2 regions of the Oceanobacillus phoenicis genome follow, and region 2 is predicted to be linked to the other one. Evidence: predicted binding sites of a transcription regulator. Region 2 holds the regulator's gene; the other holds the start of a gene.

Region 1 (3,434 bases), 3.0 Mb from region 2:
CCAATTTTGGCTTAGCGTTAATACATGTTTAAGATGCTTGGTTTACTACAATTTCATTATCTTTAACATCGACATGAATTGAGGCTATTTCTTCACCTTCGAGAATCAAATCCGTTAATGGATCTTCAATCTTATCTTGGATGACACGACGTAATGGACGTGCCCCAAAACGAGTATCATATCCTAATTTAACTAATTGCTGTTTTGCTTTATCAGAGATTGTTATTGTCATTTTATTTTCTTTTATTGTCTCTTCTAATTCAGACAACATCAAATCAACAATTTGTAGTAAGTCTTCTTCTGCTAACTCATGGAAGTTAACAATAGCATCAAATCGATTTAGAAATTCTGGCTTAAAGTATTCGCTTAAGTTTTCTAGTGTAGAAACAGATTCGTGTGCTTCACGATTAAAACCAACATTAACTTGTTTTACACCAGTACCAGCGTTACTTGTCATGATGATAACTGTATCTTTAAAACTTACTTTTCTACCTTGAGAATCAGTCAATTGACCATCTTCCATAATCTGCAAGAACATATTTTGTACATCTGGATGAGCTTTTTCAATCTCATCTAACAATAGAATAGAGTATGGGTTACGACGGATTCGCTCGGTAAGTTGACCAGCTTCTTCATGTCCTACATAGCCTGGTGGTGAACCAATTATTTTAGAAACGGCATGTTTTTCCATATACTCACTCATGTCCAGTCTAACCATCGCATCTCTAGAACCGAATAGTTCTTCTGCTAGTACTTTTGTGAGTTCTGTTTTACCAACACCTGTAGGTCCAACAAATAAGAATGATCCGATTGGACGTTGTTTAGCCTTTAAGCCTGCACGACTACGGCGAATTGCTTTCGCTACTTTTTGCACAGCCTCGTCTTGGCCAATCACCTTCTGACTTAGTTGATCAGATAAGTTTTTCATTTTTTCTTGTTCATCTTTTTGCATTTTCGTTACTGGAATACCAGTCTTCTCTTCTACAATTAACTCGATATCACTAATATCGACGTCTAAGACTTTTTCGCCCTCTTCAACTTTATCCAATTGTTTTTGCAATTGAATTTCTTGATATCTTAAGTTTGCTGCTTTTTCATAATCCTCTACATCGGCAGCTTCTTGTTTTTTCTTAATAATTTCATCAAGTTGTTGTTGAAGAGTATCAGAGTCTTTCTGAGCATTAGATAAATTCAATCTTGAACCTACTTCATCCATTAAATCAATGGCTTTATCAGGCAAATGACGGTCTTGAATATATCTGCTTGATAAGTTTACAAACGCACGAATAACATCTTCCGAATATCGAACTTCGTGGAATTTCTCATAGCGCTCTTTAATACCTTCTAATATGGTTACTGCATCTTCAAAAGATGGTTCGTGTACCATAATTGGTTGTAGTCGACGTTCTAGCGCAGCATCTTTTTCTATTTGTCGATATTCTTTTAGTGTTGTAGCACCAATGATTTGTAAATCTCCACGCGCTAATGCTGGTTTTAATAAGTTACCAACATCCATTTGTGAACTTTCTGCTGTTCCTGCTCCAACGATTAAATGAATTTCGTCAATGAACAAGATCACATCTTTTCTTGATTGTAATTCTTCAATTAACTTCTTCATTCTTTCTTCAAATTGACCTCGAACTCCAGTATTGGCAACTAATGAAGCTACATCTAATAAATAAATTTCTTTATTCATTAATTTTGCAGGAACATTACCTTCTACTATATTTACTGCTAGTCCTTCTGCAATTGCAGTTTTACCGACACCCGGTTCACCAATGAGAACTGGGTTATTTTTATTTCTTCTATTTAATGTTTCCGTAACTCGTTTAATTTCTTTATCTCTACCAATGACAGGATCTACATTTCCAGATCTCGCTTGGTCAGTTAAATTTTTTGCTAACTGATCAATGAGGCCATTGCCTTTATTCGCTTTTTGCTTGGTGCGTGTACCAGTAGCACTTCCACTATTTCCTTGTGAAAAGTTATTGGCAAATGCTTGATCCATATTGCCGAATGGAGAATTAGAGAAAAAGTCAGAGTTCATCATATTTCCTTGAATATCTTGGAAACATTCATGGCATAGATGAATTTCCATTCGTTGATTATTCATCTGCATTTGTGCATTAATTGTTGCATCATTTTGACCACAATTTTGACATTTCATTTCTCATTCCTCCTCTAATTACAGTGAAGATAGCCTATTACATTGATATAATATGACATTCGCCTATGCGATGTCACAAGCATTTTTGACTTTGACTATCTTTGACTATAGTTACATTATACTCTGACCTTTTTTGACTTTCAAGTATTTTAGTCAAATTTTTTTATAAAAAGTTTGACCTTTGATAATTTAATAAAGAAATACACAAAAGGAGCCGTAGTTGAAACAGCTCCTTTTCCCTTTACAGTATTACTATTCCCATTTTAGAACATAGGAAAACCTTGTGGTAATTGATTTTTTAACATTAAATGATCTAGACTTTTAAACGTATATCCTTCCGCCTTTAAATCTTTGACTACCTGTTTCAATGCTTTTGCATTATCTGAGGAAACAGCATGAAGTAAAATAATCGCACCAGGATGTATTTGATCCATTATTTGATCATATGCATATTGCCAGCCTTTCTGACCATCTGTATTCCAGTCAATAAAAGCAAGTGACCAAAAGATATGAACTAATCCTAATTCATTTGCCCATTTTAATGTATCTTCATTAAATACTCCTCTTGGTGGGCGCAAATACATCATTTCTTTCTGATCACTGATTTCGGCCACTGCACGTTCCAAATCTTCTACTTCTTTTTGTATTGCTTGTTTGTTCATAATAGTAAAATCAGGATGATGATAAGAGTGATTTCCAATAATATGTCCCTCATCCACCATACGATTGATTAAATCTGGTGTGCTTTTAACATAATGACCGGTGACAAAAAAAGTTGCAGGTACATTCTCTTCCTTTAAAACATCAAGAATTTCATCCGTATATCCTTCTTCATATCCATTATCAAACGTTAAATATAAAACTTTTTCTCCCGAGTCATCGACATAATAGGCATTATATTTATCTAATAAGGCTTGATATGAACCAATATCCGGTATTTCATGATTTGAATTTTTACTATAGCCCCATCCATAAGCATGAACGGTGTTTAATGGTAATAGTACAAGAAAAAAGGTAAGAAAAACGAGTAAAGATGTTGTTTTTTTCATACAATCCCCACCTAAGTTTTTTCTTACCTTAACCTGTTTCATATTTTTTTATGCATTATAGAACCATCGCAGCTATCCATCCGAATATAAATAATGGAATATTATAATGTAAGAAAGTTGGTACACATGTATCCCAAATGTGGTTATGGTTTCCATCTGCATTTAAGCCTGAAGTTGGCCCTAACGTACTATCCGAAGCCGGTGATCCAGCATCTCCA
Region 2 (3,434 bases):
TGTCCCGTATGAACGGAAAATGCGATCCTCTAATTTTGTTCCTGTTCTTTCTAGTATATGATTACGTGCCATTCGTTCATGCTCAATAAGTTGATGAACAACACTTTCTAAATCATCGACAATATCTTGTTCCGATTTCCCTAACGTGATTTGGTTTGACACCTGAAAAATATTTCCGAGTGCCTCGCTACCCTCACCATAAATGCCTCTAACTACGAGACCAAATTGACTAATCGCAGGTATTAAACGATTAATCTGTTTAGTTAGTACCAACGCAGGTAAGTGCATCATTACAGAAGCTCTCATTCCTGTTCCAACATTCGTGGGGCAACTTGTTAGGTACCCTTTTGTCTCATCAAATGCATAATCGACTTTTTCTTCTAGCCAATCATCTAATGCAAATGATTGCTCTAAAGCAGTTTTTAATTGAAGACCTGGATAATATACTTGTATGCGAAGATGATCTTCCTCATTAACCATTATGGACACTTGCTCATTCTCAGAAATTAATGTAGCAGCATAATCGGAATGTTTTATTAAGTGTGGGCTTATTAAATGTTTTTCCACTAACACACTTTTTTCAACCGGTGATAAGTCCGTCAAAGGAACATACTGCAAATCTTTATACGTTTGAAAAGATTTATTTGCATATTCGTCTCGAATAAATTCTTGAATCTCCACTAGTTTTTCTTCATTAGCTAATATAGGATACGTTTGATCAGCAAAATTTCTAGCAAGTCTGATTCGACTACTCATTACGATATCTTTATCTGGTCCTTCCTCACGCATCCAGGGGCTGATTGCTTGATCAATAAATTTATCTAATGTCATTGATCATCACCCTCTTTCAAATCTTTCTTAGAAGTTTTTGCTTGTAGTTCCTTAATTTTATCTCTATACTCCGCCGCTTTTTCAAACTCTTCATCATCAATAAAGTTTTTTAATTCTTGTTTGTACATTTCAATCTGACGTCTAGTTTGTAGATTTGTTCCTGTTCGTTTTGGAATTTTTCCATTATGTTTTGTGTTACCTGCATGAACTCTACGAAATATTGGTTCAACCTTTTGTGCAAATGAAGAATAACAATTAGCACAACCGAACTTTCCAATTTTTTTAAATTCGGAAAAAGCCATTCCACATGAAGAGCATGTCACTTCTTTTAACTGCTTCATTTGATTCGTACTTGTTGAACTCATATTTAATGTTTCTACATTAAATAATCCAGTTAGTAGGTCATGAAGGGAATACCCTTCTTCAGGAAAAGTAACATAACCTTTTTTCTTTGCACACGCTTCACAAAGACTTAACTTTCGTTCCTCTCCATTGATTACATGTTTAAAATGAAGTGTCGCTGGGTTTTCATGACATTCTTGGCATTCCAAAAATCATTCCCCCTTACATGAATTATTTATTCAAATACTTAAGTGTTGTTAACATAGATATTAAAATACGAGCACGTATTTCATCTCGTATAGGTAATTGAAACGCAAGCGTCGTTCTATCAATCGCAGAAAGCATTAGTTTAGCTTCTCGCTCTGTAATTAGATCTTCTTCCAGTAACCTTTCCAAAATATCGATTGCAGATCGCTGTGGGATAGAATCACCGATTAATTGGATAATCTCATCAATTAAAACGGATTGACTTTGATGCTGAATCCGCATAATTCGAATATATCCACCCCCACCACGTTTACTCTCTACAATATATCCTTTTTCTATTGTAAATCTTGTGTTGATTACATAATTAATTTGAGAAGGTACACATTGAAATTGATCAGCAATCTCACTTCGCTTAATTTCAATAACATCTTTCCCTTGAGACTGTAACACTTGCTTTAAATATTGCTCGATTATGTCAGATATATTGCTCATAATTTGCACCTCATATCATATTAAGATGACAATTCTTTCTTTGACTTTGACTATCTTTGACTATATCTTTATTATACGCGAAATAAATGAAGTTGCAAATAGATTACATATCTTATTTTAGACAAATAATACTAAAATCAAAACAAAAACCTTATATCGTAAGAGACCTTTTTTATTTCAAGTATCACTTACGATATAAGGTTAATTTAGTTTAGATATATTTAGAACAGAGCCCATACTTGAAATTTCATCAAATACATTCATTAAATCTTTATTTTTTCTTATATTTGTCCAAACATGTATTTTTCTTTGTCCACCTTCTAGCGTTTGAATCTCAACTCGTTTAACGGTGAAATGATTTTTTTCAATTACTTCTACAGCTGTAGACAGATGAAATCCATCAGTTACAATGATTTCTAAAAAGAAGCTAGACTTATATTTCGGAAATAGATTTTCTATTTGATTAAGGAAGATTAAACTAACAAGGATAATTAGAGTAGCTACAATAGCGACACTATACATTCCTGCCCCTATAACCAAACCAATACCTGCTACGGTCCAAATGGATGCTGCTGTAGTAAGCCCACGTATCGTCCCTCCATAAACAATAATGGTTCCCGCCCCTAAAAACCCTATTCCGCTAATAACATAAGAAGGAATACGAGCAGGGTCAAATTGAACATTATCATGCATTTCCATAAAGCTTAAAAATCCAAATAGTGATAATATCATCATTAGACAAGATCCAACACCTACTAATATATGTGTACGAAAACCTGCTGAATGGTTATTAATTTCTCGTTCAAATCCGATTAAACCAGATAGTATTAATGCAATAAACAACCTACCAGCAATAACTAAAAAGTCTTCCCCCATTAAATGTTCCATTAAGGAAGTCATACACGTACCTCCCCTCTTTATTAATTAACTAAGTTAACCTGCTAAAAACTTTAGTCTGCAATGTTAAACAGTGTAGCATTCAGACTTCATTCAAAATATCTTATTATGAAATTGATTCAACCAAGTATATAATTATGCTATTGTTTAATTACATATGAATCTAATTATAACAAAAAGAGTTAAGCACTCTCTGCTTAACTCTTTTTCGTTGCCTGGCGGCGTCCTACTCTTGCAGGGGCAAAGCCCCAACTACCATCGGCGCTGAAGAGCTTAACTTCTGTGTTCGGCATGGGAACAGGTGTGGCCTCTTCGCTATCGCTACCAGACTTTCGTGTAATATGTAGTCCAAAAAAAATAAGGACAAGTTATATTATATGCATTTCTTAGACAAAATGCAACACTTTTTTAGGATTGTACCCTAAAAACTAAATAAGAGTAACGTGACATCATTCTATTCTAGCTCCAGTCTCTATCAACTAGCAGACTTCCTTCTCTTCCTTACGATAAGTCAATATCAAATCGTCTAACGACTCTTTGTATTTCCTTTATCTCATTCAGAGAACGTCCAGTCTGTACGTTGATGTACAGATCCTGTCGCTTTATATACTTAGATAAGTCCTCGATCAATTAGTATCCGTCAGCTGCACGTGTCACCACGCTTC

Evidence for each region. Region 2 encodes CtsR, which represses protease genes until heat stress. Its sites were predicted from a motif close to ATGGTCAATAAAGGTCAAACA; they were not measured.
Region 1: a site for CtsR is predicted at 2,288-2,308, ahead of ABC346_RS18235 (ATP-dependent Clp protease ATP-binding subunit). Genes of this name have one in related genera too.

The regions. Positions count from the first base shown of each region.
Region 1 covers NZ_JBDFME010000001.1:3,613,624-3,617,057, forward strand. Annotated here, with positions in the region: gene ABC346_RS18235 (ATP-dependent Clp protease ATP-binding subunit) at 29-2,167, opposite strand; gene pdaA (delta-lactam-biosynthetic de-N-acetylase) at 2,431-3,216, opposite strand; gene ABC346_RS18245 (Na+/H+ antiporter family protein) at 3,272-3,434, opposite strand, start outside.
Region 2 covers NZ_JBDFME010000001.1:612,741-616,174, forward strand. Annotated here, with positions in the region: gene mcsB (protein-arginine kinase McsB) at 1-831, opposite strand, end outside; gene mcsA (protein-arginine kinase activator protein McsA) at 828-1,382, opposite strand; gene ABC346_RS03425 (CtsR family transcriptional regulator) at 1,405-1,872, opposite strand; gene ABC346_RS03430 (MgtC/SapB family protein) at 2,074-2,772, opposite strand; rRNA gene rrf (5S ribosomal RNA) at 2,983-3,098, opposite strand; rRNA gene ABC346_RS03440 (23S ribosomal RNA) at 3,380-3,434, opposite strand, start outside.